DNA from 3 places in the Lysinibacillus sp. NPDC056959 genome. Region 2 is predicted to be linked to each of the others. Evidence: riboswitches for the same ligand, from Rfam matches in the RefSeq annotation. Region 2 holds a riboswitch; each other region holds the start of a gene.
The links. A riboswitch is a leader RNA that binds a small molecule or an ion and turns the genes downstream of it on or off. The one in region 2 is predicted to bind S-adenosylmethionine.
Positions count from the first base shown of each region.

Region 1: it holds a riboswitch for S-adenosylmethionine, as region 2 does, so the genes downstream of both, ACFTQ7_RS16425 (MetQ/NlpA family ABC transporter substrate-binding protein) here and ACFTQ7_RS17675 (methionine ABC transporter ATP-binding protein) in region 2, are expected to answer to the same signal.
Region 3: it holds a riboswitch for S-adenosylmethionine, as region 2 does, so the genes downstream of both, ACFTQ7_RS21695 (O-acetylhomoserine aminocarboxypropyltransferase/cysteine synthase family protein) here and ACFTQ7_RS17675 (methionine ABC transporter ATP-binding protein) in region 2, are expected to answer to the same signal.

Region 1 is NZ_JBHURE010000015.1:33,382-43,954, forward strand. Features, by position in the region: gene ACFTQ7_RS16400 (nucleotide kinase) at 1-515, shown strand, start outside; gene ACFTQ7_RS16405 (glycine C-acetyltransferase) at 574-1,773, shown strand; gene ACFTQ7_RS16410 (alpha-hydroxy acid oxidase) at 2,073-3,224, opposite strand; gene ACFTQ7_RS16415 (methionine ABC transporter permease) at 3,238-3,909, opposite strand; gene ACFTQ7_RS16420 (methionine ABC transporter ATP-binding protein) at 3,902-4,927, opposite strand; gene ACFTQ7_RS16425 (MetQ/NlpA family ABC transporter substrate-binding protein) at 5,032-5,862, opposite strand; SAM riboswitch class I at 6,067-6,170, opposite strand; gene ACFTQ7_RS16430 (pyridoxal phosphate-dependent aminotransferase) at 6,520-7,689, opposite strand; gene ACFTQ7_RS16435 (carbon-nitrogen family hydrolase) at 8,204-8,998, shown strand; gene ACFTQ7_RS16440 (PucR family transcriptional regulator) at 9,073-10,573, opposite strand, start outside.
Region 2 is NZ_JBHURE010000017.1:70,829-81,401, reverse strand. Features, by position in the region: gene ACFTQ7_RS17695 (HEAT repeat domain-containing protein) at 1-121, opposite strand, end outside; gene ACFTQ7_RS17690 (response regulator) at 118-1,002, opposite strand; gene ACFTQ7_RS17685 (MetQ/NlpA family ABC transporter substrate-binding protein) at 1,466-2,323, opposite strand; gene ACFTQ7_RS17680 (methionine ABC transporter permease) at 2,431-3,099, opposite strand; gene ACFTQ7_RS17675 (methionine ABC transporter ATP-binding protein) at 3,089-4,117, opposite strand; SAM riboswitch class I at 4,327-4,431, opposite strand; gene ACFTQ7_RS17670 (thioredoxin family protein) at 4,494-4,796, opposite strand; gene ACFTQ7_RS17665 (toprim domain-containing protein) at 4,812-5,153, opposite strand; gene gcvH (glycine cleavage system protein GcvH) at 5,339-5,719, opposite strand; gene ACFTQ7_RS17655 (arsenate reductase family protein) at 5,810-6,166, opposite strand; gene ACFTQ7_RS17650 (acyl-CoA dehydrogenase family protein) at 6,943-8,727, opposite strand; gene ACFTQ7_RS17645 (acetyl-CoA C-acetyltransferase) at 8,848-10,020, opposite strand; gene ACFTQ7_RS17640 (3-hydroxyacyl-CoA dehydrogenase/enoyl-CoA hydratase family protein) at 10,074-10,573, opposite strand, start outside.
Region 3 is NZ_JBHURE010000028.1:38,934-49,506, forward strand. Features, by position in the region: gene ACFTQ7_RS21685 (homoserine dehydrogenase) at 1-605, opposite strand, end outside; gene ACFTQ7_RS21690 (hypothetical protein) at 1,299-1,685, opposite strand; gene ACFTQ7_RS21695 (O-acetylhomoserine aminocarboxypropyltransferase/cysteine synthase family protein) at 2,009-3,310, opposite strand; SAM riboswitch class I at 3,428-3,541, opposite strand; gene ACFTQ7_RS21700 (hypothetical protein) at 3,545-3,823, shown strand; gene ACFTQ7_RS21705 (glycerol-3-phosphate acyltransferase) at 3,838-4,470, shown strand; gene ACFTQ7_RS21710 (DASS family sodium-coupled anion symporter) at 4,652-6,133, shown strand; gene scpC (succinyl-CoA:acetate CoA-transferase ScpC) at 6,329-7,849, opposite strand; gene chrR (class II chromate reductase ChrR) at 8,133-8,864, shown strand; gene ACFTQ7_RS21725 (hypothetical protein) at 9,143-9,442, shown strand; gene ACFTQ7_RS21730 (peptide-methionine (S)-S-oxide reductase) at 9,838-10,308, shown strand.

The DNA of each region.
Region 1 (10,573 bases), on a different contig from region 2:
CGCATCGCTTACTCGGAACATTAACACCGAGGGGGGCCGAAAATACAGTAGATAGTATAACGAAAAATGTATCTCGGAGATTGATGATCAAAGGAAAGCCGGGTACAGGTAAATCTTCGTTAATGAAAGGTTTGGCAGACGAAGCGAATGCGAGAGGGCTCGATGCGCAAATTATTTGGTGTGGGTTGGATGCAAACTCTGTTGATATGGTTCTTATCCCGGAATTAAATTTCTGCATCTTTGATAGTACGGATCCTCATATCTTTGATCCAGAGGACGGCAGACTAGGGGATGAAATTTTCGATATAGGGAAACATTGCGCAATTTCACAGAAAGCAGAGGCGCAAATTGAAGATATTCGAGCAAATTATAAAGAAGCAATGCAAGATGCAATGGGTTATTCGAAACGTTATGCGGAAGCAGAGTATACAGTGCGTCGATTAATAGATAATTGTATATCATCATCTCTTTGGCGAGAAAAAACTGCCCCACTATTCGAAAGATTAACAAAGTAATTTTTCTAATAGCATGCTTGTGCTACACTAGGAACTAGAATAGTGTTCCTAGGAAAGGATGATACGCTTGTCAAAAGTATTGAATGCATTTTTAGATGAAAACCTACAAGCCTTACGCAATCAAGGCTTATACAACGAAATTGATCCAGTAGAGGGAGCAAACGGACCGATTATTCAGGTACGTGGCAAAAATCTAATTAATCTATCCTCAAACAACTATCTTGGCTTAGCAACGAATGAAGATTTAAAGCGTATTGCCAAAGAAACAATTGAGACATACGGTGTGGGGGCTGGAGCAGTCCGTACGATTAACGGTACACTTGATTTACACGTAAAATTAGAGGAAAAGCTTGCTGAGTTTAAAGGAACAGAGGCAGCGATCTCTTATCAATCTGGTTTTAACTGTAATATGGCAGCTATTTCAGCTGTTATGGATAAAAATGATGCGATTCTTTCAGACCAATTAAATCATGCTTCGATTATCGATGGCTGTCGTTTATCACGTGCGAAAATCATTGCCTATAATCACTCTGACATGGATGATTTACGTGCGAAAGCAAAGGAAGCGAAAGAATCAGGCTTATATAATAAAGTCATGGTCATTACTGATGGCGTATTCTCAATGGATGGTGATATTGCAAAATTACCAGAAATCGTTGAGATTGCGAAAGAGTTTGATTTAATAACGTATGTTGATGATGCACACGGTTCAGGTGTAACAGGTAAAGGAAAGGGTACTGTGAAGCATTTCGGTTTAGAAAAAGAAATCGACTTCCAAATTGGTACACTTTCTAAAGCAATTGGTGTTGTTGGTGGATATGTAGCAGGTAAGAAAAATTTAATTGACTGGCTGAAAGTGCGTTCTCGTCCATTTTTATTCTCAACAGCATTACCACCAGGTGATGTTGCTGCGATTACAGCGGCAGTGCAAATGCTGATTGACTCAACAGAGCTTCACGATAAGCTTTGGGAAAATGGCGATTATCTAAAAGCGGGTCTTGCTAAGCTAGGCTTTAATATCGGTGAATCTGAAACGCCAATCACACCATGTATTATTGGTGATGAAAAGCTTACGCAGGAATTTTCACGTCGTTTATTTGAAGAGGGCGTCTATGCTAAATCAATCGTTTTCCCAACGGTTCCAAAAGGCACAGGACGTGTTCGTAACATGCCTACAGCGGCACATACAAAAGAAATGCTGGACGACGCTCTAGCAATCTATGAAAAAGTCGGCCGTGAGCTAGGCGTAATTCAATAAAAAATTGAGGCTGGGACAGAACTCGATTATTTTGAAAAATAGCGAAAATAGATAATAACTTTTTCGCTTCGATGATTAGAGTATTCCTTCCTAAATCAAAAAAATGTTAGACCAATACAATCGGTCTAACATTTTTTCTTTTTTGTCCCAGCCTCAATTTATATTAATGTTCCGATAAATCGGTGAAACATTCCGATAAAATCTGTAATTGTTCCGACAAATCACAAAATTGTTCCGATAAAACACAAATTTATTCCGATAAATCTTTTATCTCCATCTCAAACTGCCGGAAGCTTTATTTACGCTCCATCTTTTTTCACTAATGTGATATCACGTAGTCCTTTTATTGATATTGCCCCCGCTAAAGCGATGGAAACTTTTAATTCATCATATAAATTCGTCATTACTTTTTCGACTCCTTGCTGCCCATCTAATGCTAGTCCGTAGACGTAGGGACGACCAATGGCAACAGCATCTGCTCCTAAAGCGAGTGCCTTAAGAGCATCCATACCGCGATACACACCGCTATCTAAAATAACAGGAAATCGTCCTTTTACAGCTTTCACAATATCAGGAAGGGCATCGAGTGAACCAATTACGCCATCCAATTGGCGACCACCGTGGTTTGATACGATAATACCGTCAATGCCGTTTTCAATAGCTAGTTTTGCGTCTTCAGGATGTAAGATTCCCTTCAGTAAAATAGGGAGATTAGAACGGCGCTTTAATTCACGTACATTCTCCCAATTTAATGTAGGATGGAACACATTTTGCAAAACGCCCTGTACATATGACTCGAATGAATCATCTGGTAAAGAAGCAGTAAAAACAGGATCATTCATATAGTTTCCTCGAGCATACCCAAGTTTTAAAGGTGAAAATTGATTGCGAACATCTTCTTCACGCCAGCCAAGCATGACGGTATCTACAGTTAAAACAATAGCCTCAAAACCAGCAGCCTCGGCTCGGGCGGCCATGCTATATGCAATTTCCTCATTTGTTGACCAATATAATTGAAACCATTTAGTAGCAGTAGGGGCTGTTTGTGCCACATCTTCAAGTGCATAGCTTGAAACTGTACTTTGAATATAAGGAATTTTTAACTGATCAGCCGCACGTGCCACGGCAAGCTCTCCCTCGTCATGTGCCATTTTGTTCATGCCAACAGGAGCAAATAAGAGCGGAGTTGGATGTACTTTTCCGAACAGCTCAATCGATGTATCAATACTTGAAACATCCTGTAAAAAGCGTGGAATAATAGAGTATTTTTCAAAGGCGGCACGGTTATTTCGTAATGTTTGTTCACCCCCAGCACCTGAACGAATGTAGCCAAACGAACCAGCTTCCATCTTTTCTGCAACAGCCTTTTCTAAATCTGCAAAGCAAATAGGGAAGGGGACTTGTGCATTTATATTTTTTAACAGTAGATCACCATGTGTTGTTTTTGTCATCGTAATCCTCCTATCAATCTTTCTTTAGTTTCGCAGCAAAGCGGTTACCCATTGATTGAATAATCTGAACAAGGATGATTAAGATAAACACTGTCGCATACATCACATCGACCTCATAGCGTAAATGACCGTAACGATATGCGAGATCACCTAAACCACCAGCACCAACCATTCCAGCCATTGCTGTTGCTCCTATCAGACCGATTGTGGCAATTGTTAAGCCTAAAATAATGGATGGACGAGCCTCACGTAGTAAGACATTCCAAATGATGTGACGACGTTTAATACCCATTGCTGTATAAGCTTCCACAACACCTGGATCAACTTCTAAAAGTGCCGTTTCCATAAGGCGCGCAATATAAGGCGCTGTATAAACAACAAGCGGCACAATAACACCTTTTACACCAATAGTTGTGCCAACGATCAGCTTCGTGAACGGTAAAATGAAGAATAGTAATATAATGAACGGTACAGAGCGAATAATATTAATAAATAAATTGAAAAATTGATAGAGAAATTTACTTTCAAATGATTGCCCTGGTCGGGTTAAAACGATTAAAAGCCCTAAAGGGATCCCAATTAAAATAGAGAACAATAATGAAATCCCGACCATTTGAAAGGTTTCGATAATGGATTGCCCAATAACATCTGACCAGTCTGCAAAGAAGCTTTGAATGCTATTCATTTAATTCGCCTCCTAATTCCTCAACGTCTACCCCGTTTTCTGTAAAATATTTAAGTGCCTTTTCTACGATATGTGCCTCACCGTGAAGATGCACGACAATATTCCCGACGATGCCGTTTTTTAATTCAATGATATTGGCTGTTAAAATATTTGGTTGTACATCATAAACTTTGCTCACTTCTGCAAGTAATGGCTTCCCGGTACTTTCACCAAGGAATGTTAAACGAATCACACTTCCGGAAAGATTTAATTGCTCGATAAGGGAAGGAGATAAATTACGTTGAGAAATAGTGTTTAAAAACTTTCGTGTCGTTGGGTGCTGAGGCTTCGAAAATAGTTCTATAGCAGAGCCATATTCCACAACCGTCCCTGATTCAAGAACGGATACATCATCGCAAATTTTTTGAATAACATTCATTTCATGTGTAATGAGTAAAATAGTGATGCCCAGCTCACGGTTAATTTTTAAGAGAAGCTCAAGAATAGCGTCAGTTGTTTCAGGATCGAGAGCACTTGTCGCTTCATCACTGAGTAAAATCTCAGGCTCTTGGGCGAGGGCACGTGCAATAGCGACACGTTGCTTTTGACCACCCGAAAGCTGGCTAGGATAACTATCTAATTTCTCTGTTAGGCCAACAATTTCTGCATATTTTGCAACGCGTTTTTTCACTTCAGAGTCGTTATAGCCTAGAAGTTTTAATGGGACCGAGATATTGTTGTAAACGGTCGCTGTTTTTAAGAGATTAAAATGCTGGAAGATCATGCCGATCTTTTGACGTGTTTCGCGAAGGTCGTTTAAAGAAAGGGAAGTAATATCTACATTGTCGATCAATACTTTTCCTGTTGTTGGACGTTCTAATAAATTAACACAGCGAATAAGGGTACTTTTTCCTGCACCACTGTAGCCAATAACCCCATGAATTTCACCTTTTTTGACATGTAGGTTAATGCCATCTACTGCTTTAACGATACCTTTTTTAGTTTTAAATTCTTTTGTTATATTTTCTAGTTGAATCATACTGTGATATCTCCTTTCTAAGTCCTTTTATAAAGCAAGAATCTGCTAGCATTCCTATAGGAGTCTCGCAGATTCTTAATTTATGAAAGGCCCTTCATCGTTACTTACCAGCTTGGAATAATAGAACCTTTGAATTCCTCTTCAATAAATTTGCGTACTTCATCAGATTGATAGGCTTCAACAAATTTTTTAATCGCTGGGTCATCCTCGTTTTCAGAACGTACCGCGATGTAGTTTACATATGGAGAGTTAGTAGATTCTAAAAGAATGGAGTCTTTTTTAGGATCAATACCAGCATCAAGAGCGAAGTTCGTATTAATAGCTGCCACATCTACTTCACTAAGCTGCTTCGGAATTTGTGCAGCCTCTAATTCAATGAATTTAAAATTCTTTTTGTTTTCTTCCACATCGCGAGTAGAAGCTGTTAAGTCTGCACCTTCTTTTAATTTAATGATGCCTGCCTCTTGAAGGACAAATAGAGCACGGGCACCGTTTGTTGGATCATTTGGTAATCCGAATGTAGCACCATCAGGAACTTCATCCAATGATTTATATTTCTCAGAGTAAATGCCCATTGGAGTTAAAATTGTTTTTCCTACTGGCACTAAATCTGTTTTGTGATCTTTGTTAAATGCATCGAGGAAAGGCTTGTGTTGATAGCTGTTTACATCAAGATCACCCTCGGCTAACGATGTATTTGGTAAAACATAATCAGAGAACGTTTTTAGTTCTACCTCTAAGCCATTTTCTTTGGCAACTTTTGCAGCAACTTCTGCAATTTGTTCGTGTGGACCAGAAGTTACACCTACTACAACTTTATTTTCATTAGTAGCCTTACCTTGACTACCTTTATCTTCTTTAGTACCGCAACCTACTAATGCTGCTACTAATGTGAGACTTGCTAAACCTAGTAAAATTTTGTTTTTCTTTTTCATGAGACATACCTCCAAAGTTGTTTTATCGGTTTGTATAAAAAACAATTTCGCCTTGGCGTAATTGCTGTCCGGATTTTGAATTGTGCTAGCACAATTCATTCCTTTCAAAATCCGTGACATCCGCCGGAGGCTTTTATCTTCATGTAAATGAAGATAAAAAAAACTCTCTTAAAAAATTAAGAGAGGCTCATAAAAAAGTGTCCTCTCTTATCTTTCAAACGATATCGTTTGCAGGATTTAGCACCTTCCTTAAAAAAGGAGGTTGCCGAGCTTCATAGGGCCAGTCCCTCAGCTACTCTTGATAAGAGATTTATAAATATTTTTTTGTAAATCCGATAGGACTAATATAAATTATTGGTTATGGTAAGTCAATGGAATTTTTAAAATTTTTTATTTTATTACAATATTCCATTAAGGGAGATGGGTGGGAATGTTAGTGAGAGTCAACTATGTGTGGGATGGGAGATATGAAACGCATTTTCATGGCTCTATGAGCGATTAGTGGGGGGGTGTGTCGGTATGAAGAAACGGGTTATGACCAATGTTATCCAATAGAAGAAGGGCTAGAGCTACCACAAAAGATAGTGAGATGAAAAGACTGTCCCTTAGCAAGCGTGAGCTGATGGGACAGTTTTTTTGATAGAGGGAATCAAATGCTCATGAGTTAAATAGGTTTAATTTTTCAATTCTGCTGACCGCTTCACGTAAGCGTTCTTCACTTACGAGTAAACCTACACGAACATAGCCTTCACCGTATAGACCGAAGCCATTGCCTGCAGCTACTGCGATATCAGCTTTATCGAGCAATGCATCAGCAAACTGCTCGCTTGTATAACCTAATGGAACAGGGAGCCATGCAAAGAAAGAGCCCTTTGGTGAGGTTACTTGCCAACCAATTCGCTGTGCTTCTTCGATAAGAACATTTCGTCGACGCTCATAAGTCGCTCTTAGCGTATTTGCGCAATCCTGTGATGCTGTAAGGGCAACCGCTGCTGCTTGTTGTACGGCAGGGAATTGACTACAAAATAGATGATCTTGAATAAGATTAATAGCCGCAACAATATCAGCGTTACCAACTGCAAATCCAATACGCCAGCCTGCCATATTATATGTTTTAGATAATGTATACATCTCGATGCCGACCTCTTTGGCACCTTCCGCTTGCAGGAAACTAATAGGTTTCTTGCCGTCAAATCCAATTGCACCGTAAGCGAAATCATGTGAGACGATCATGTTGTGTTCTTTAGCAAAGCGCGCCGTTTCCTCGAAAAATTCAAGTGTTGCAGTACCACCAGTTGGGTTGTTCGGGTAATTTAAGTAAAGTAGCTTAGCCTTTTCTTTTACGTCATCAGAAAGAGCATGATAATCAGGCAGGAAATCATTTTCTGCAAAAAGTGGCATGACTTCAAAATTAACATCACCTAATACAACACCAGATAAGTAATCTGGATATCCAGGATCGGGTAATAACATTGTATCACCGGGGTTTAAAACCGCTAATGGCAGCTCAACAAGACCAATTTTTGTACCACCAAGAATAGCTACCTCAGTTTCAGGGTCAATATCAACATTGTATTCACGTTTGTAGAAGTCTGCAGCTGCTTGACGTAATTCTACTAGGCCGCGGAATGGAGAATATTTATGATTTTGAGGGTTTTCAGCTGCCTCCTGTAACGCTTTTATAACGTGTTGGGGAGTGGGCTGATCTGGATTGCCTTGACCGAGATTGATAACATCGCGCCCTTCTGCTAAAGCACTATTCACTTTTTGCACCAATGCTGCAAAAAATTGAGTCGGGAGTTGCTGTAGTTTTTTTGAGAATTCCATGCATGTTCTCCTTTTTAAAAAATAATAATTGATGCAAATATTATTACTTTTTTTACTAATTGTCTAGAGTCTCAATTTACAAAGATGGACGCACAAAATACAAACAGAGAGCATGCGAGCCTAAGTACAAAGCCGATTCCGAACGTAATTATGCCTTGTCATTGTAACAACATCTGAGGCATCTTAACAATGCCCATAAAACATAGGTTTTGACATTACTTTTAAGCCCTTTAAAATAATATTTAATTTTTTTTTTAATTACTGTAACTTTTATTAAACTTAATCGTACTAATTAATAGAATCTAAAACTAAGAGCAAAAATGATTAGTAAGATTCACTTTCGCGAAAAGGCCAGGGCTCACTTTATTGCTGAGATCCTGGCCTTTTTGTTTTTGTTCCAAAGCTGCTCTAAGCTCAGACAACAGCGATATCATTTTCAATTGTAGTATAATGAAATATAGAAAAGCACAAATGCAGTAAAAGAAATACTTTTGGGAGAAGGGTAGGAATTAAGATGAAAATTGGGTGTATCCAACTAAATGTTGGTTTTGGCAAAGTAGAAGAAAATTTTGCTCGTGCGGAAGAAAAGATTCGTGAAGCGGCAAAACAAGGTGCAGAAATTATTGTATTACCGGAAATGTGGAATACAGGCTATGCGCTTGAAAAATTATCAGAGCTTGCAGATGTGAATGGAGAACGTTCGAAAGCATTTTTATCAAACCTAGCGAAAGAGCTTGGCGTACATATTGTTGGAGGCTCTGTTTCAACGAAGAAGGGCGATAAATTTTACAACACGATGTATACGTTTGATAACAATGGTGAGTTAGTAGGTGAATATAACAAGGCACATCTTTTCCGATTGATGGACGAGCATCTATATTTAGAAGCAGGGGATGAAATGAATCGCTTTGCCCTTGGTGATATCGAGGCTGCAGGTGTGATTTGCTATGATATTCGCTTCCCAGAATGGCTACGTGCTCACGCTTTAGAGGGCGCAAAAGTATTGTTCGTGCCGGCACAATGGCCGACGCCACGTATCGATCATTGGAACACATTGCTGCAAGCACGTGCCATCGAAAATCAATGCTTCGTGATCGCTGTTAATCGTATATCGAGAAAAGTAGAAAACTTTAATGGTCAATCAATGATTATTCAACCGTGGGGCGAAGTGCTTTGGGTTGGTGCAGAGGACGAGGAAGTAGCTGTCATTGACGTGGACTTTTCGATTGTCGATGAAGTACGAGGCAGAATTCCAGTTTATGACGACCGCAGACCAGCATTATATAGTGGAGTAGTTACCGAAAATTAAAATCTGATAGCACGCTCATAGCGATTTTGAGCGTGCTATTCTTGCAACATCGCTGATCAATCATAAACATGTAGTTAGTTTTTATCCTCAATTAAAGAATTGGCGAGCAACATAAATTCAAGCGTAATTCGATTATGCCCCTTCATGAAATTTTTCCCTAAAAGACTTTCAAGCTTTTTTAAACGATGGTAGAGCGTTTGGCGTACGATGAACAGTTGATTAGCGGTTTGTTGTTTAGAGCCGTTCGTTTGCAAGTATACTTGTAGCGTTTCTAATAGCTTACTATTATTTTTTTTGTCGTATTCAATAACGGGCTGTAAATAATCTTGAATCACTTCCTGCAAATTTACTTGCATCTGTAATTTATAGATGAGGTGATACAAATGTAAATCATCATAAAAGTAAGATGTAGTTTGTACTTTACTGCAAATATACAATGTTTCGAGTGCAGTTTGATAACTCTTCGGTATTTCCTCTACGTCTGCTACGACTTTGCCAATGGCTACTTGATACCCTTGAATCATTTGTTTTTTATAAAAATCAGTTTTCAGCAGGGAAGAAACTAATGTATTTAATAATTCGCGACTCGATTTACTATCTTTCTTATGAAGTAAAATAAAAATGACATAGCTTTTCCTTTCGTATAGAAATGGTATAAATCCATTTTGCTCAAAAAGATTTCGATAGTAGAGCTTGCTGTAGACAATATCCTCTTGTACTTTAGAGACTGCATTAGGCATTGCTAACATAAAAACGGCCCCGCTAGAAAGCTTATAGCTAGAATGATAGCTGACGATAAATTTATAAATTTCCTCTTTCGATAGTTTTTGATCGATCCAATCTCCTAAAAAAGAGGCATCCTCAATGTCCCTTTTCTCTTCAATATAAAATTCTCTCATTAACAGCTGTGCCAAGGCAGTAGCTGTACGGTCTAAAATAAGTAATTCAAACTCTGAGAATAGACCATCTTCTCTATAGAGCGTTAAATCTGCATAATGCTGATCAAAAATAAAGATAGGCTCATTTTTAAACACGGTTGCTGATTTTTCCAGCGTAACTAGTTGTTGGCGCTTAGTATGCGGCATATTTGGAAAAAAGATAGGCTCTCGACCTTTAATAGAAAAGATGATTTGTGTCTTCAATTCATAATACATATTTTGTAAAATTTCTTCTGCGTTTTGTCCTAATAGAGCATTTTTATTTAATGTTTGAGAGTAGGATTCTAAAGTAGAGATCATTAAATATTGTTGATTCATAATTTGACTATGTAAATCTTGTGTAATACGGACGAAAGGAACCGTGTCATGAAAAACGATAATAGGGAAGCTATGACGGTTAGCAAGAGCTACAATCACTTCCGGGATGGTCTGTATGGAAGTCCCGTATTCAATGCATAGTGCCGCGCAATTTTTTTCGATTAAAGATTCTACGAAAAAGATAAAGTTTTCGATGCTGTGCTGAAGGCTGATCCCCGTTGTTAAAACTAATTCATCACCAGCTAGAAAATTATCTACTTGTATAATTTCAATGACATGAGCCCACTTTACAATTCGTAATAAACCATCTTCACCAGCT
Region 2 (10,573 bases):
GTACTTCTGCAAAACGAATCTCCCGCTTGCGCTGAACAAGTATATAGATCGTAAATAAAAATAGAACTGTTAATAAAACACCGCTGACCGTTAAAAGAAAAGGGATCGACAGCTTGATCATAGCCAGAACCTCGCAAAAGTCTTCTTAATTTTTGCTTCTAACAAACGTAAATTAAATGGTTTGACGATATATTCATCGACACCACCTTCATAAGCATTCAGTGTTGCACCCTCTGAGTTTCGTTCAGACATCATATAAATGATGAACTTTTTTTCATTCGGCATTTCTCGCAAAATGTGCAAAATTTCTAAGCCATTTTTACGTGGTAAAATATCGTTCATCACAACTAAATGCATATGGCCAGATTTATAGTGATTGGACTGTAAAAAATCATAGCCATCCTCATAGGTCGACACGTCAAAAGTATAATGAGGAATGTCTAAATTTTCGAGTGTCGTTTCTAGCACCTTTCTAAAGATTTCATTCTGTTCAATAATGCTAACCTTTACTTGCTCCATCGGTTGTACACGATAATCTGTAACCTGTTCTACTGACCAAGTTGGCTGTTCTTCATCAGCTAGTTTGTGCTTATTTTTCTCTAACAATGTTTCAAAATCAACATTATTATTCCTTATTTCAGTAATGGAAGCTTTTAAAGCTATTTGTTGAAATTCCCTTTCTTGCGTTAGAATTGCGAAAATCCGTTTTAAAAATGCTTTTACCTCTACTTCACTACTTTGCAGAAAAAATATTCCCCAATGCATGCCATCTGCTAGTTGGAAAAGTAAATCTGTTTTTCGTATTTTAGATTTTAGAAAAGCTGAAATTTGATGATTCACTTGATTACAATCTATATCAGTTTCTTGTGAGGAATTCGCTACTTTTAAAAAGACTGCAGTCATTGTTAAACGTGAACGAATAACACTCTCACGCAAAATTTCAAAATAACCTTTCACCTCATGCTCCTGCATGATATCTTCCGCAACGATTAATTTATTCATTTGTGTTCACTCCAGTTGATGGAAGAAGCATTGTATTCTTCTTCATTATTTTTCTATCATTCTTTTGATTTACAAACACAACAACTATAGTAATAAATATGACTAAACAATTTCTACATAAAATTTTCGGTAAATCGATCACTTGTAAAATATTATTATATTTTTGCTATAAACTACAGAATAATAACTCTTCCAACAAAAAGTTATATTTTTCTGATAAAAGACAGCCTTTTTACAGTAAGAAGAAAGGGTATGTAATCTTTTAAATTACATACCCTTTCAAACTCAAAAAAACACTATTTTATTCCAGTTTGTCGACTTATACTGTGATGGGGAGAGTGAAGCCAAACCCGGAGAAAGCGCCAACTCGGAGTGAAAATCAACTTTTAAAATTCTTTTGATAACAAGATAAAAAAGGGTATGTAAGTTTTATACTTACATACCCTTATCGATAAATTTCAAATTATTTAACTGGTACAACTGAACCTTTCCATTCTTCAATAATGAAGTCTTGGATTTCTTTAGATTTTAATACTTCTATTAATTTTTTAATTTCTGGTTTTGTTTCATCATCAGCACGTACAGCTATAATATTTACATAAGGAGATTCTTTATCTTCAAGAGAAATTGCATCTTTCAATGGATTAATGTTGTTGTCGATTGCAAAGTTCGAGTTAATTAAAACTGCATCGCCTTCATTATTTTCATACATTTGTACAAGCATTTCTGGAGCTGTATTTGCATCGAATTTGAAGTTTTTAGGGTTTTCAGCGATATCTTTTATTTCTGCCGCTGTTTTATCGACGCCATCTTTTAATTTAATTAAGCCCTTAGCTTCTAACAATGAAAGCATACGACCGTGATCTGAAACTGAGCTAGAAAGTAAAATTGTTGCACCTTTTGGTAGATCCTCAAGAGATTTATATTTTTTAGAGTAAATTCCGATTGGTTCAATGTGAATGGCACCAGCATTTACAAAGTCATAGCCATTTTCTTTCATGCTAAGTTCTAAGAAAGGTAGGTGTTGGAAATAGTTTGCATCAAGTTCACCTGATTCTAAATGTTGGTTTGGTAATACATAGTCTTGATACGTTTCAATTTTAAGATCGATACCTTCTTTAGCTAAAGCTGGTTTTGCTTTTTCCAAAATAACCGCATGTGGTGTATTAGAAGCACCTATTGTTAATGTTACATTTTCTTTATTGTCTGATTTATCACCAGATGATGCGTTTGAGTTTGTATCATCTTTTTTACCAGCACCACAAGCAGCTAAGGCTAATACTAATACTGATAAAAATAATCCTGCTAATAATTTCTTCATTTTATTGCACTCCCTTTTAACTAATTTAAAATATGTTAGCGGTATAAAACCGAAATAACCTTTTGGATGTCCGTAGCGAGCTACGCTTTTTTGTCATTAGCGCCTTTTTAGCGTTTATCTGTTTTGGCTGTAATTAAGTCGCCAATCCATTGAATAATAAATACTACTATTAAGATTAATATAGTCGCCATTAAGGTTACATCTTGGCGATTACGTTGGAAACCATCTAAGAATGCTAAGTTTCCTAGACCACCTGCACCGATAATACCTGCCATCGCAGTATAGCCAACAAGTGCTACAGCCGTTACAGTAAGACCAGAAATAAGCGCTGGTAACGATTCTGGAATTAATACTTTCCAAATAATCGTTGACGTTTTAGCACCCATTGAACGAGCTGCTTCAATAACGCCTTTATCGATTTCACGTAATGAAATTAATACCATACGCGCATAAAATGGTGCAGCTCCGATAATTAGTGCCGGTAAAGCCGCATCTGCGCCACGAATTGTGCCGAGCAAAAATTTCGTAAACGGAATTAATAAAATAATCAAAACGATAAACGGAATCGAACGGAAAATATTAACGATTGAGCCTGTTAAAAAGTTCACCAGTTTATTGGCCCATATTTGGTTAGGACTTGATAAAAACAATAAGATCCCAATTACTAATCCAAGTATAAATGTGATCACCGTAGAGATTGTTGTCATGTACAACGTTTCATACGTAGCTTCCCACATTTTTTCCCAGTCAACATTCGGAAAGAGACTAGTTAGCATTGGCAATCACCTCCGTTTGTACTTCGACTGTATGCAAGTAGCTCAGTGCAGCTGCAACATTCGACTCTGTGCCTTCAATTTGTACGATAAGTGTACCGTACGCGCCATTTTTAGTTTGCGAAATATTACCATGTACTATACTTACTTCTACATCACACTGTTTCACAAGATGTGAGATGACAGGCTGTTCTGTTTTTTCTCCTACAAATATTAGCTTTACAAGTTGTCCATTAGGGTAGTTTGCTTTAATTTGTGCCACAGTTTCCTGTGTTTCCTTCGTATCTGTAATTTGAGAAACGAATTTTTTTGTAATGTCAGCTTGTGGCGCTTGGAATACTTGTAATACTTCACCACGTTCTACAATTTTTCCAGCTTCCATAACCGCTACACGGTGGCAAATTTTACGAATAACATGCATTTCATGTGTGATTAACACGATCGTTAAACCTAGTCGCTCATTAATATCGACAAGTAAATCTAGGATAGCATCTGTTGTCTCCGGATCGAGTGCGGATGTTGCCTCATCACATAACAATACTTCTGGATTATTAGCAAGTGCACGAGCGATGCCTACACGTTGCTTTTGTCCCCCTGATAGTTGTGATGGATACGCATTAGCACGTCCGTCTAAGCCAACTAGTGTGATCAATTCTTTCACACGTGCCTCACGTTTTGCCTTTGGAACACCTGCGATTTCTAGTGGAAAAGCAATGTTTTCCGCAACAGTTCGAGACCAAAGTAAATTGAAATGTTGGAAAATCATACTAACCTTTTGTCTAGCATTTCTAAGCTTTTGCCCCTTTATGGATGAAAATTCTTGATTGTTAACCGTTACCGTACCTGATGTAGGCTTTTCTAAACCGTTTAACAAGCGAATCATTGTACTTTTACCAGCGCCACTATAGCCGATAATGCCATAAATTTCACCTTTATCGATAGAAAGGTTGACGTCTTTAACTGCTGTTAATTCGCCATTCGAGGTTTTGTATTTCTTCGTAATATTTTGAAGCTGAATCATAGCGAATTCTCCTTTTTTTTATCAATTGTGCCTCGGCATAATTGCGTCCGGAATCGACTTTGTGCTTGCACAAAGAAATCCTTTTCGATTCCATGACATCCGCCGGAGGCTTTTACTTCTTTCAGCGGGTGTTTCGGTGAAAGAAGTAAAAAAAACCCTTCAACTATAGACAAGTAGAAGGGGTCACGTAACTTATACGTTGAACCGTTCTCTCATCTTTCAAAGATAAAATCTTTGGGTGATTTGGCACCTTTTCACTTTGTGATGGTTGCCGGGCTTCATAGGGCACTTCCCTCCGCCGCTCTTTATAAGAGTTCGATATATTTATATTTTTTAGTATATTCGTACTTTACCACGTGAGTAAAGTTCAGTCAATTTATTTTTTTAACAATTCGTATAAATACGGTACGGATTGAAAAGCATAAACCTTTTCCGTCACTTTTCCGCCTTCACATACAAGTAAACACGGTACACTTTCGATTTTATTATCATAAGCGATTTGTTCGATAAAATTAATATTCGCTTTACCAACCTGTAGCTGTGGTAGCAATTGCTCAACAACCGACATCATTTTCGATGCAACTACACACGTTCCACACATTGGTGTATATAAATAAAAAGCAGCCTTTTCACCCGACTGGATAGCCACGTTCCACTGCTCTTTTGACCATTCTTCCATTTTTTTCACGCAACCTTACAAAATATATTCATTATGGATTGAGAAATGCGCACGAATTAAGATTGCCGCTAACACCTTTCTCGGAGTTGTCTCTACTTCCTTATATGTTGGCATAGTACGTAAATGCTCAGCCTCTGGATAATGTCTGTCCATTAATGCTCGTAGCTTATCACCCGATGTATCTGCATCAAAAAATGTATAAAGCTCACAGCCTTCATATGGATCAAGTAACTCTTCTAATTGATGCACACCAATTGTACCATTCGTGCAAAGTATTTTAACATGTTCATTTAAAATAGGTTCAATTTGAAGCTTATCCGAACGGCCTTCGACAATTAAGCATTTCCCCTCGAACATAAAGCCACCCCCGTTTAGACATATCCCTTATCATTATTATATCAATAAATCTTGTCATTGATACTGTTAGACACCTATTGTTAAGGGAATATACTTGCATTCACACTCATCCACTATGATGGCAGAATGGATGAAGATAATAAAAAACGTCGGTAGTTTCCGACGTTTTTCTTTACAGGCTTGTCTTATTCTGCAATCATTTCATCGTATTGCTCAGCTGTCATAAGCTTTTCAACTTCTGATGCATCAGCAGGCTCTACAACGATCATCCATGCTTTTTCATATGGTGATTCATTAACGAATTCTGGGCTATCTTCTAAATCTGCATTTACTTCAACTACTGTACCTGAGATTGGTGCATATAATTCAGAAACTGTTTTTACAGATTCTACGCTACCAAATGGATCATCTGTTTTGATTTCGTCACCAACTTGTGGAAGTTCAACGAAAACGATATCTCCAAGTTCAGATTGTGCGAAATGAGAAATACCGATACGTACTTTTCCATCTTCTACTTTAACCCATTCGTGCTCTTCAGAGTAACGTAAGTCTTTAGGTGTGTTCATGCAAAAACCCCTCCATAAATATGTAATATATTCACTTTCAGTGTGCCATACTTCTTCCATAAAAACAAGATTAAAAGCGATTAAAAGCGGTTATTTCCAAGCTTGCTCAAAATCTGATTCTTTAAACCCTAACGTAACTTTTTTTCCATCAGTTACGATTGGACGTTTAATTAACATACCATCTGAAGCAAGCAGTTCAAGTTGCTCCTCTTCAGTCATTTCAGCAAGCTTATCTTTCAAGCCAAGCTCGCGATATTTCATACCAGAAGTATTAAAAAATTTCTTTAAAGGTAGTCCACTTACTTGCCATAAGTTTGATAGTTCGTCCTTTGTTGGCGGTTGTTCGACAATGTGTACATCTTCATATGAAACTCCATTGTCATTTAGCCATTTTTGTGCTTTTTTACAAGTAGTACATTTCGGATATTGAATAAATTGAATCGTCATTTAAAGGCTCCTCTACTATCATTTTTAGGAACTACATTTTCAGTGTATCCCTCATTTTCTGTAGTATACCATCATAACCGTTACGAACCAAAATGAAACAATTATTAACTTATTCCTTCCATAGCGTGGGGTTGATTTCCGTTCCGGCTGGGCGCTTTGCCGCTGACGCTTCGCTTTCGCGCAGAGCAGAGCTTCCTGGGGGCGTCCGATGAGCCGTTTCGCTTCGCTGCAGGGTCTCATCTGTGACGCTGATCCCCAAGGAGTCGCCCAGCCTCCACTCCAATCAACCAATTCATATAGCGTGTGTTTCTTGCATATTTATCCGATTTAATGTAATAAAACCAAGCTTTAGCTACCGGTGTTTTTTCGTGCGAAAGCGAAGTGTTATCGTAGCAGAATCAACAACAGATGTACAATCGCCCTTACTATTCTGATTGATTATGATGTGTAGCCTTAGCGTTCTCATTTGCCATTCATAAAATTTATTAAAGTTCTACGATATTGTTGATTGGAGTGGAAGGCTACTCGACTCCCGTGGGAAAGTGAAACAGGCGAGACCCTGAGGCCAACATGATGTTGGTCACGGAGGCATTGTCACAGGACGTGACGCATTTAGCATTCGTTCCTTTAGCGAAGGAAGCGGCTCGACGCTCGCCCACAGGAAAGCGAGTAGCCTGGAACGGAAATCACCCCCTCATTTTAAGAGCTATACTTTTACTTCCAACAAAAAAACCTAGCTATCACATCTCTATGGATAGCTAGGGTTATTTTGCATATTAAACTACAAATTTTTCTGCTTCAATTAATTTAACAGAAGCTTCGCGTTTCTTCGCGATTAAGTTGTATGGGTTGTTGCGAGTTAATTTACGTAGTGCAGACAATGTCATGCGTGCAGCGTCGCCGTCTGCTGAAGCAAGAATCGTATCTTTTGCTTCTTTTTCAATTTCTGCAAATGCTTCTTGGCAGAAGATTTGAGTGTACAGTAATTTTTGATGAGCTTTTTCAGCACCGTCACGAGCAATCGCTTTTTCTGTACGCAATACAGCAGATTCCATTGCGAATAGTTGGTTTGCGATATTTGCAATCTTCACTAATACTTCTTGCTCTTGATCAAGCTTCGCACCGAAGCGTTGTGCTGCTAAACCTGATGCTAATACAGCAATTTTCTTCGCATTTTTCACAAGATATTTTTCCTGTGCTAACGGCTCTGTGCCTACATCTTCAGGCATTAGCATAAGAAGCTCTTGTTGTAAATTTTGAGCAACTTGTAGTAATGGCAATTCACCTTTTATTGCCTTTTTCATAAATGTACCTGGTACAATCATGCGGTTAATTTCATTTGTACCTTCAAAAATACGATTAATACGAGAATCACGATAAATACGCTCTACTTCGTATTCAGCCATAAAGCCGTAACCACCGTGTAATTGAACCGCTTCATCCGCAATGTAATCTAAAGTCTCAGAACCAAATACTTTAGCAATAGAACATTCAATAGCATACTCAGCAATTGCACTAGCAATCACTTTCCCTTGCTTTTGCTCATCTGGGCTTAGCTGACTTAAGCGGTCCTCAAATAAACCTACTGTACGATAGTTTAATGACTCAGACGCATACAATTGTGATGCCATTGTCGATAATTTTTCTTTTGTTAGATTGAAATCAGACAGCTTCGTTTTAAACTGCTGACGTTGGTTTGTATATTGAATAGCAAGCTCTAATGCACGTTTCGAGCCACCGATTGTTCCAACCCCTAATTTATAGCGACCGATATTTAAAATATTAAAGGCAATAACGTGTCCGCGACCTACTTCACCTAAAAGGTTTTCTACAGGTACTTCTGCATCTTCAAGGATTAAAGTACGTGTCGATGAAGATTTGATTCCCATTTTTTTCTCTTCTGCGCCTACTGAAACGCCATTGTAGGCACGTTCTACAATAAATGCTGAGAATTTATCGCCATCGATTTTTGCATAGACAACAAATACATCTGCAAAGCCTGCATTTGTAATCCATTGTTTTTCACCATTTAAAATATAGTGTGTCCCTGCATCGTTTAACTTCGCAGTCGTTTTTGCACCTAATGCATCAGAACCTGAACCTGGCTCTGTTAATGCGTAAGCAGCGATTAATTCACCTGACGCAAGCTTTGGTAAATACGTCTTCTTTTGATCTTCATTTCCGAATAGGACGATTGGTAAAGAACCAATACCTACGTGGGCACCATGTGTAATAGAGAAGCCGCCAGCAACAGACATTTTTTCTGCGATTAATGCAGAAGAAACTTTGTCTAATCCTAGACCTTCATATTCTTCAGGTACATCCGCGCTTAGTAAGCCGAGCTCACCTGCACTTTTTAGTAGACGAACCGAATGCTCAAATTCATGGTTTTCTAAATTTTCAACGACTGGTAACACTTCATTTGCTACATACTCTTCAGTAGTTTTAGCAATCATTTTATGCTCATCTGTGAAATCTTCTGGTGTAAACACACGATCTAATTCCACATCTTCAATAATAAATCCGCCGCCTTTAATGAAATCCGTTGTTTTTTCTGTCATTCTAAATTCCTCCCTATATATCTATTTTTAATAGTTTTTATCCCCAATATATAGAAAAGCTTGAAGTACTACGTTCGGAGGCAACCGAAAACACTGCACTCCAAGCTGATCTAGCAAAAATTATAGAAGTTCAAATACTCCCGCAGCACCCATACCGCCACCGATACACATTGTTACGACACCATATTTCTTACCTTGACGCTTCAATTCATGAATGAGCTTTAATGTTAAAATAGCTCCCGTTGCACCAAGTGGGTGACCAAGGGCAATTGCTCCACCATTAACGTTTACTTTGTTTTGGTCAATGCCTAAATGACGTACGACTTGTAAGGATTGTGACGCAAATGCTTCGTTAATTTCCCATAAATCAATGTCATCTATTGATAAGCCTGCGATTTCAAGCGCTTTAGGTACTGCCACGATTGGTCCAATACCCATCACCTCAGGAGGTACGCCACCAACTGCAAAGCCTAAAAACTTCGCCATCGGAGTAAGCCCTTGTTTTTCTGCTTCTTCACGGTCCATCACAAGTACCGCTGCTGCACCATCTGAAGTTTGAGAAGCATTACCTGCTGTAACACTACCTTTAACATGGAAGGCCGGACGAAGCTTCGCTAAACCTTCTACAGATGTACCTGGACGTACACCTTCATCCATGCTAAACGTGAATTTTTTCACCTGTAGTTTGTTGTTGTCATCTACATAATGTTGCTCCACTTCAATTGGTACGATTTCATCATTGAATTTACCTTCTTTAATCGCCTTTTCCGCAAGCACATGTGAACGAACAGCAAAAGCATCCTGATCTTCTCTACTAACATTGTATTGACGTGCCACTTCCTCAGCTGTATGCCCCATCCCCATATAATATTGTGGAGCAGTTTCAGCTAATGTTGGATTTAAGCGAGGTGTATTACCTACCATTGGCACCATACTCATAGACTCGACGCCACCAGCAAGAATTGCCTTAGAATGTCCTAGCATAATACGCTCTGCTGCAAAAGCAATTGCTTGTAAACCCGACGAACAGAATCTATTAATTGTTAGCGCTGGCGTTGTATCTGGTAGTCCAGCAAGCGCTCCAATACTACGTGCTACGTTCATGCCCTGCTCGGCTTCCGGCATTGCACATCCTAAAATTAAATCGTCAATCGGACCTTCATAGCCCGCTCTTTTTAATGTTTCTTTGACAACAACCGCTCCAAAATCATCTGGTCTAACTGTTGCTAAAGAACCCTTCTTCGCTTTTCCAATCGGAGTTCGTGCTCCTGCTACAATAACGGCTTCACGCATCGTATTAATCCCCCTTTGTTTCATGTGCAAGTATAGTGAATTCAGTCTTAAAGTTAGTTACGCAGTGGTTTTCCCTTTAAAAGCATGTGCTGCATTCTTTGTTGAGATAACGGATCTGCCACTAAGTTTAGGAACGCCTCACGCTCAAGGTTTAATAGGTATTGTTCATCTACTAATGTGCCATATGGAACTTTACCACCAGCAATGACATACGCTAATTTTTTAGCGATTTTTAAATCGTGTTCACTAATATAGCCTGACTCAAACATTCCTTGAGCACCGATTAATAGCGTACCGTATCCTGATGCACCGACTACAGGAACTTTCGTAGGAACAGGTGGTAAATAGCCTGCCTCATAAAGCGCTAGTGCAGCTTGTTTTGCATCATATAGTTGGTGATCTGGGTTAACAGAAATCCCGTCAGCAAAGTTTAAGAAGTTATTTTCACGTGCTTCTTCACCAGATGTCGAAACTTTTGCCATCGCAATCGATTCAAATACTTTATTAGCAATATGTTGATAGTCTACTTCAACGCCATTTGGTAACCCTTTTA
Region 3 (10,573 bases), on a different contig from region 2:
AAGGCGTCCTGCCCAGAAATATCATTATATGGATCTGCCTCTGCATAGCCTAAATTTTGCGCCTCTTTTAAAGCAGTTTCGAACGACCAGCCTTGTGAACGCATTTTCGTTAAAATATAGTTGGATGTCCCATTTAAAACACCTTGAATACGACTAACATCATTGACAAGCAAAATGTTTTTCATCGTTTTAATAACTGGTACACCACCAGCGGTTGTTGCCTCAAAGCCCACAAATACACCGTTTGCTTTTGCAAGGTCCTGTAGCTCTAAGCCTCGCTTTGCAAACATTACTTTATTAGCTGTGATAACATGACATTTATGTTCAACAGCGCGCTTTAAGTAAGTAAATGCTGGCTCCTCATTCACGATTGCCTCAAAAACAACCTGCATACCTGGTTCAGCTAAAACTTCATCCATACTAGTTGTCATTAAATGTGCTGTCCCTGGTACGCGTTCACGGCTGGCGTCTGTAACTAAAATTTTTGCTACTTCTAGCTCAATGCCTAATTTATTTTTAAGCTCTTCACGCTTTTCGTTTAATATATGGTAAATTCCTTGACCTACCGTTCCAAATCCTAATATAGCTGCCTTTATAGTTGCCATTTCTGTTATTCCCTCCAACTTACATTCCGCAGTTTCATTATATTTATTTCGTCTCAGCTTAATTCGTACAGATTTTGAATTGTTCGCTGACTTTACAAAGCAGGTCAGTTTGCCGTGTTTAACACTTCGTCTTCAGACAGATATTTAGTCATTGTGTTTCACTCTCACTACAAAAATATTCTGAATGAAGATACAGTCTGTGAAACACACAAATTCAAATAATTCAAAATTTAACTTATTGAAAATTGTATCGTAAATACATACATTGCACAAGAAAAATCTTTCTAGGATGGACATTTGTTTCTCCTAGAAGTGCAAAGGAAATCGTTTTCATTCCTTTTATTATATGATTTTTCACTTGATCTATAAAATAATTGAAGAAATATTGACGATTCTTATAAAAAATAAGGATCATCACAATTGTGTGGGGTTGATTTCCTGGGGGGCGCCCAACCTCCACTCCAATCAACTTATACTTGTTATTAATTTTAACAAATGTCATCCACAGCTTTTGTAATGAGCCAAAAATAATTGTCTTTCTTCTATTATATTTATGTAAATACATTTATAAAAATTGTTCTTTTGAAATATATTAATAAAAATTTTTTCAATTATAATAGTATATCTTCCAACATCTAATTAAAAAGCTCATTCCCTGTAGCAGCAGAGAATGAGCATAATTATATGAGGGATTTAACTAGCTTTTGCTAGTAATTTATAACGATATTGTGTTAACGCTTGTTGCACCAGTCTTATTTCCTCTAGCGTAAAATTTGGTATTGCATACGTACGTTCAACTAATTGGAACGTGCCGTATTTTAAGTAATACTCTGTTGCTGGTAGAGAGATATGACTTGCTCCATAGCCTTCATAAGCTTCAAAAACTTCTTTTACTGTATAGCCTTCTTCTTTGACATAAACAATTTCCTTAAAAGCTGAATGTCCAAAGTTCTCTTGCCATTTACTCTCAACTGATGCAAGTATGTTTTGAATGGACATGTTGTTCACAAAAACATGACCTTCATTTAACTCATAAATAAGATAAGATGCAATGTTTTGCGCACTATACACATTTCCCATTTAAAACACTCCTTTATCATCAGTATTGGTAGATAAGAGTAGTTACTGACTTAGCAACTACTCCGCTTCATATATTTCAAAAGTGGGGGAGCACTTATGAAAACTAAATGTCGAACGCTTTTCTTATTTCCTAGTATAAAACAAGGAATTAAACAAGTCAACAATACTTATCAAATTACTAGGTATTATTTTTAAAGATTTTCAGTTACCTTTACCGAATGAGGCAAGCGGATGATGTAGCAACGTTTTACGCATTACCAAATGAGGCCTATCGAATGGGAAAATACGTAAACGCTACAACATTAGCCAATGTCTTTTAGTTATTAGGCTTCTACTTGTTGCTGTATAGCTGTTACTTGTTCAATAGCTTGTTCTAAATCTGCAATAATGTCCTCTACTGCCTCTAAACCGATGGATAAGCGAATGAGCGACTCGGTTACGCCAGTTTGGATTAGCTCCTCAGCTGATAGTTGCTGATGTGTAGTAGATGCTGGATGGATAATTAATGATTTCGCATCCCCTACATTTGCTACGTGCGAGAATAATTTCACACTATCGATTAATTTACGCCCTGCTTCACGCCCACCTTTAATACCAAATGTAAGCACTGATCCGAAGCCATTTCTCAAATACTTTCTAGCTAACTCATGAGTAGGGAAATCTTCTAAGCCATTGTAATTTACATATTCCACAGATGGGTGGTTTCGTAAATATTCAGCTACCGCTAATGCATTTTCATTGTGTTTAGGTATACGCAAATGAAGCGTTTCTAAACCTTGTAATAAATTAAATGCTGCATCTGCACTTAATGTTGGACCAAAGTCGCGTAGTAATTGCACGCGCAGTTTTGTGGCAAATGCAGCCGCTGCTGTGTCAATACCATAACGCAAACCGTGATAAGAAGCATCTGGCTCTGTAAAGCCTGGGAAGCGTCCACGAGTCCAATCAAACTTCCCTGCATCTACAACAACGCCACCTAAAGTTGTACCATGGCCGCCAATCCATTTTGTTGCGGAATGAACAACGATATCTGCACCGAAATCAATTGGTGTAGAGCCATATGGTGAAGCAAATGTGCTATCAATAATTAATGGTAAGCCGTTTTCATGTGCTACATTCGCTACTGCTTCGATGTCTAGCACTTTTAAACTTGGGTTACCGTAAATTTCAGCGAACACCGCTTTTGTTTTATCTGTAATAGCTGCTCGGAAATTTTCTGGATTTGTTTCGTCTACAAAAATTGTTTTAATACCGTAGTTTGGTAGTGTGTTGGCGAATAAATTATAAGTACCTCCGTACAAAGAGCTACCTGCAACAATTTCATCACCTGCCCCTGCTAGATTTAAAATTGAAAATGCAATAGCTGCTGCACCAGATGAAAGTGCTACCGCTGCTGTACCGCCTTCTAATAAAGCGACGCGTTTTTCAAAAACATCTACAGTTGGGTTTGTAATTCGTGTGTAAATATTGCCAGCTTCCTCTAAGGCAAAAAGACGTTGCGCATGAGCAGTGTCTTTAAAAACAAATGCCGTTGAGCGATATACGGGTACTGTACGAGATCCTGTTACCGGGTCTGGCTCTTGGCCACCGTGTAACAGCAATGTTTCTGGTTTAAAATTTGTCATTGTATACCTCCATATGGTTATTTTTTTACGATGGCACCGGAGATGAGGAGGATTTTTTAAGTAGAAAACAAAAACCCTCTTCAGCTAAGAAGAGGGTTGCGGTTGCAAGTTTTCCTCCCCTTATCTGCCAGATCCAAGTAAGAATCTGTAGGAATTAGCACCTTAGCAAGCTCGTCACTTACTGGTTGCCGGGCATCATAGGGCCTATCCCTCCGCCGCTCTTGATAAGAGTATGTGATTCAATTTCCATCGTTGTTACAAAGTATAAACATAGACATTTTCTCTGTCAACACTAAAATTTTATTTTTTCCGAAACTTCTGTCTGCTTCTTTACGTATTACGAACGCATACATTATTTTAACGTTAAATGATTTATTATCAAAACGTGGGGTTGATTTCCGTTCCGACTGGGCGCTTTCCTGGGGGCGTCCAGTCGGAGCGGAAATCAACTTATATACAATGGCACGTTTTAAAATGGCATCCCTAGCTTTTATTGATAAGCCTATTATTTAGAAAGGAGGACTTTTATGTTAAAAGCCATTATCATTTTTCTTCTTGTTGGTTATTTGATTGGCTGCATTCATGGCTCTAAAGTTGCTCAGTTTTTATCTGGGGTAGATTTAAAAAAGACTGGTTTTGGCAATGCAGGTGCCTCTAATGCCACGCTTTCCCTTGGATGGAAATATGGCATATTAGTCGGACTTATCGATATCGGTAAAGGTGTTGCAGCTATAATCGGTGCACATGTCTATCTTGCTGATATAACACAATTAACTGAAGTACAAGTTTGGCTCTTTATCTATATCGTAGCAGCCGGTGTCATTCTAGGTCATAATTTCCCATTTTATATGGGCTTCAATGGCGGCAAAGGAACTGCTTCAATTATCGGGATATTACTCGCGATTGATTGGAAAGTTGGCTTATTTGCACTCATTTTATTTGTTATTTTTTCTTTCGTGACGAGCTTTTTAATTGTCGGTGTACTTGAATTTTATCTCGTTTTTTGTACTGCCACATATTTATGGATTCCTGGGGTCGGCCCAACGTTTATAGCCTTATTTCTTTTTAGTATAGCCATCATTTTGCATATCGAAAATATTAAACGATTGATGCTAGGAACTGAGCCTAAAGTTACCTCTGCATTCAAGAAGAAAAACTAATATCTTTTGGATATTTTTGTCTTTTCTGTGGCCGCTTATTTTCTCGTAACTGCCCATTATCGCTATAACTAGAGCGCATTTGAACACACTAGCTTTTTTTACAATAAATAGACAATTTACTTTCTTAATAAAGCATTTTACTAGTCGATGTTATAGAAAATGCTAGAAAGGATGAGAAAGTATGTCTACTTCTGAACAAGCAAAACCGAAACGTAATTTAAAGCCACTCTGGATTGCATTAGCGTTCGCATCCCTAATCATCATAACTTTTTTACCGAACAATGGCGATTTACCTGTAGCTGGACAACGGGCTTTGGCTATTTTAGCTTTCGCGGTCATCCTATGGGTTACAGAAGCAGTATCCTATCCCGTTAGCTCTGCCATGATTATTGCTCTAGTTACAGTTTTACTAGGATTAGCTCCGTCAATGGAAGATCCAACGAGAGAGCTAGGAACATCAGATGCTTTAAAATTAGCATTAAGCGGATTTAGTAATTCAGCAGTTGCACTAGTAGCCGCAGCTCTTTTCTTAGCGGCAGCCATGCAAATTACCAATTTACATAAACGTCTTGCACTATGGATTCTTTCACTAGTAGGGACAAAAACGAAAGCCATTGTCTTCGGTGCTATTTTAGTATCTATTGCACTCGCATTCTTCGTCCCTTCTGCTACTGCACGTGCAGGCGCAGTTGTACCAATTCTACTCGGAATGGTAGCGGCATTTGGTTTACCACGTGATAGTCGACTTGCTGCTTTACTTGTCATTACCTCTGTGCAAGCTGTCTCCATTTGGAATATCGGTATTAAAACGGCAGCAGCTCAAAATATGGTCGCTTTAAATTTCATTAAAGAACAATTTGGTGTGGATATTTCATGGGGTGCTTGGTTGCTTTACGCGGCTCCCTTCTCCATCATCATGTCAGTAGCTCTATTTTTCATTATGATTACACTAATTAAGCCTGAAACAAGCAATATCGAAGGTGGCCGAGAAGTAATCAAAAAACAACTAGCGGAACTTGGCCCACTAAAAGCTCCCGAAATTCGATTAATCATAACATCTGTCGTTTTACTATTTTTCTGGGCTGCTGAGGGCAAACTCCACCCATTCGATACGACAACGGTTACAATCGTTGCAATCGCCATTTTATTAATGCCCAAAATCGGGGTCTATACGTGGAAGCAAGTTGAACCGCATATTCCTTGGGGTACAATTATCGTCTTTGCAGTAGGAATTATGTTAGGAACCGTCTTGCTTAATACTAAAGGTGCATCTTGGTTATCTGATAAAGTATTCGGTTCACTCGGTTTAGATTCTATGCCAATTCTTGCAACCATTGCCCTTGTCACTTTATTCAATATTCTTATTCACTTAGGCTTTGCGAGCGCAACAAGCTTAGCATCTGCGCTAATACCAGTATTTATCGTTTTAGCTTCAACATTAACGACTAATGTCGATCAGGTTGGTTTCGTTATCGTGCAACAATTCGTTATTAGCTTCGGCTTCCTCTTACCTATTAGTGCACCGCAAAATATGCTTGCCTATGGTACAGGAGCCTTTACAACAAAGGATTTCTTAAAGTCTGGTATTCCATTAACGATCATCGGATACATCCTAGTTCTTCTATTCTCCGCAACATACTGGAAATGGATTGGATTATTGTAAAAAGAAGCTTTGGAACTTTGTTTTCTTCGGGCGCAGATCATTTCGGGGATTACCTGTTCACTTTGAAGCCTACCCGATCACTTCGTAGGCCTCCCCCGTCTATTCCACAGATACCCGAACTTTTGGGATTATGTTATTAACAATGAAAAGCCTTGAAGGAACAAATAAACTGTCCTTCAAGGCTTTTTCAATTTATTATTTCGATAAAGCTGGGTTCTTCATCGTGCCATTTTTTTCGAAATTCACATGCCATGAGAGCGCTTTTTCTAAAACATGTGGCGTATGATGTCCACCTGTTGCTTCATTGGCATCATTAAAATACTTCCATAGCTGCTCACGATATTCCGGGTGTGCACAGTTATCGATAATGAGTCCAACCCTCTCTCTTGGAGCAAGCCCACGTAAGTCTGCTACTCCCTGCTCTGTTACGATGACGTCTACATCATGCTCTGTATGGTCTACATGCGACACCATTGGAACGATACTAGAAATATTTCCGCCTTTTGCATAAGATTTTGTGACAAAAATACCTAATCGCGCATTACGCGCAAAGTCTCCAGAACCGCCGATTCCATTCATCATTTTTGTGCCAGAAACATGTGTAGAATTCACATTCCCGTAAATATCTACTTCTAATGCCGTATTAACAGAAATCAACCCGAGTCGGCGAATAATTTCTGGTTGGTTAGAAATCTCTTGCGGACGTAATACTAGTTTATCTGTATATTTTTCAAAATTACCATAAACTCTATTTCCAACTGCCTCGGAAAGTGTAATTGAAGTAGCAGATGCGAAGTTTACCTTTCCGGCATCAATTAATTCGAATACCGCGTCTTGCAATACTTCTGAATATACTTCTAAGTTCTCAAACTCAGAATCTTTAAAACCTAATAAAACGGCATTTGCTACTGAGCCTACACCCGATTGAATAGGCCTTAAGCTTGTTGTTAAACGCCCTACTTTAATTTCTTCACGTAGGAAATTTAATAAATGATTAGCCATAATATCTGTCTCTTCATCCGCAGGGACAATCGTTGATGGCGCATCTAAAATATCTGAAATTACAATGCCTTTTACTTTATTTAAATCTAGTGGTATACCAATTGTGCCAAGCCGATCGGATACATTTTGCAATGGAATTGGATCACGTTGCCCCTGTAGTCCTGGTACAAAAATATCATGGACACCTTCTAATTCATCAAGCTGAGCTACGTTCAACTCAATAATTATTTGGTCTGCCTCTTGCACAAAAATCGGAGAGTTACCAACTGAAGTTGTAGGAATTAGTAAGCCGTCTTCTGTAATAGCAGCTGCTTCAATAATCGCAAAGTCAATGGGACCGATAATACCTTGACGTACTAGCTCCGCATTATGTGATAGATGCGCATCAACGAATGTGATGTCACCACTGTTGATTTTGTTACGAATGCCGGCATCTGCTTGGAAAGGTCCACGTTTACGAATAACGCCAGCTTCTGCTAAGTATTGGTCGACTTCTGGGCCTAGTGATGCACCTGTATATACATCTACCCTGAAGTTTTCCTTTTTAGCTTTTTCCACAAGCGCAAGCGGTACCACTTTTACATCACCAGCACGAGTAAATCCACTCATCCCAAGTACCATACCATCCTTAATCCAAGACGCTGCTTCATCTGCTGATACTACCTTGCTCCGTAGCTGTTCATTACGAAGCTTTTTCGCCAACTTTTCTTCCATCCCCTATTCCTCCATCCGACTTTATTTTGTTCAACTAGATTATCCGGTTTACTCATTTTGGTATAGTCATCCATTTATTAGAAATCCAACCAAATGAACCGCCCACACATAATTCTAAACTATTCAGAATTTTTAATCTATAACTAACAAAATATTTTATTTTACGAGAAATTTTATGCACCTGCAAATTATTTAAAAATAATTTCAACATGGAAAAAATTCGATTTTGACGAAAAAGCGTGATATGCTCTTGATATATAAAAGGGAAAAGGGGATTTTTTTGATGGTTAAAGAATTATTACGCAACCACTCTTCGGTTCGTATTTATGATGGAAATCCGATTTCGAAGGAAATTATTGAAGAATTAATTGCTACTGCACAAATGGCTGCTACATCACATTTTGTACAAGCTTATAGTGTTATTTGGATCACTGATGAGGAGAAAAAAGAAAAACTAGGGTTACTCTCTGGTAATCCTCGTCAATACGAAACTTCAGGCGGTGCCTTTGTCTTTTGTGTAGATTTCAAACGTCTTCAATCAGCAGGCAAATTAGAAGGTGTAGACATCGTCGCTGATTCCGCAGAAAATGTACTTGTTGGAGTGGCCGATGTATCATTATTCGCGCAAAACTTCGTTGTGGCTGCTGAATCTATGGGATATGGAATTTGTTACATCGGTGGAGTGCGTAATAAGCTAGAGGAAATAAGCGAATTATTCCATCTACCTGACTATGTTTTCCCACTATTCGGCTTAACAATCGGGGTTCCTGCACGTCGCAATGAAGTAAAACCTCGTTTACCTGTTGCAGCAGTATTACATGAAAATGAATACAATACAGAAAAATATGAGGAGCTTTTACCAGCGTACAACGACACAATGGAAGCATACTATAATAATCGCTCATCCAATCGAAAAATTGATAACTGGACAAAGCAAATGGCTGATTTCTTAATCGAACAGCGCCGTCCTCATATTAAAGATTTCTTAGCGAAAAAGGGTTTTAATTGGAAATAACTTCATCAACAAGCTATGTGGGGTTACTATCGTATTGATAGTAACTCCACTTCTTTTATATTCTTTTCTTTGGCTTCTAAACGCAACGATAAGTTAAAGGGATTAAATCCATTAACTTTTAGACGTTTTTTATGATTACGGTATCTCCTTGTAGCTCAATTCTTTATTAGGCATTTATGTTAATATGACTATAAAGATTGTGAAGAACGACGCAGAAAGTTAGGATTTCCTGTATACAAAGAACTTTTAATATAAATAAATCGAAGGGAACTTGAATTATGATTAGATTATTTTTAGAATTAATTCGGATAATTGTAATTTTCTTAGTTCTGGGTAGTATGATGGGGGCTTTGGTGAAATTAATCTATGCGAATTTAGGGATAAATGTAGATAATACCAATGGTGGCTGGTTAGTTGGTATTTCAATTTATATTTTATTTTTTGTGTTATATAGAAATAAATTTCAATTTTCCGGATTTTATAAAGGGCCAGGAAAAGAAAAGCTTCCAAAAGAAGTTAGTAATTCTCTGATTTTATGTTCGATTCTAATGCTATTTATAGCTCCGTTCTTCAACTAAGGTTGTGCTTTAATTGGACAAGCTACAAAAGCCTTTGGAGATATACAGTGGTATGTCACATCCGTATGAACAATTTTAGGGCACACCCTATGGAAAGCTAATAATAAAGGATTAGATGACCTTGCAGAGAATACATAGTCGGTTGATAAATGAGTCAGTAGAGAAAGATAAGTGAATGTGCTTGTTGGACTAACGTGTGTGTTAATTAAAGATCATTGAGTTGCATATGCAGCTCTTTTTTTCTTAATTGAACTAACGGTACAGGTTCGGTCCATAATATGGAATAATGAAGTTTGTCATTATTTTAATGTGTAGTAGACCTAGTAACTACATTTTTTTCCTCCTATTTACTTGGAATGAATTTTTTTATTTTTTAAACAAAGAGGAGAGTCAATATGGAAATAGTATATTTTGCAGGTGGATGTTTATGGGGAGTACAAGCTTTTATAAAAACTTTACCTGGAGTTAAGTTTACGGAAGCAGGAAGGGCTAATGGAACAAGTCATACACTTGAGGGTGATTATGATGGGTACGCCGAATGTGTAAAAACAGAATTTGATCCGACAATTGTAACAATCAGAGAGTTAATGGGGTATTTCTTTGAAATCATTGATCCATACAGTTTGAATAAACAAGGACAGGATGTTGGCATGAAATACAGAACAGGAGTATATAGTGAAAAGTTTGAACACTTAAAAGAAGCGAAGGCGTTTCTTAGTGAGAGAAATGATTACAACCTTATAGTTGTTGAAGTATTACCTCTTACAAACTATATGAGAAGTGCAGAAGAACATCAAGATAGGTTAGCTAGATGTCCAAATGATTATTGTCATATTCCAGAAGAAATATTAAATAGGTATAAGTAAGTGAGATTATTAAAAGATGGTTTATGGGATTTAATCATTTTCAACGATTGGGCGCGATTGTTTAATAAGCGTCACTGTTCTTCTTAAATTAACGGTGGCTTTACTTAAAGATGGGATTCCATAGAGCTTCCATCTTTTTCTTCTTCAACTAAAGGTGCAGTTTAGTGAAATAAGAACATCGAAATCAATACTATGGATAGGAAAAAATCGTTAACACTTCATAAAGTTGCTATAGGTAGTTTTTTTAAAATAGTATTATTGAATT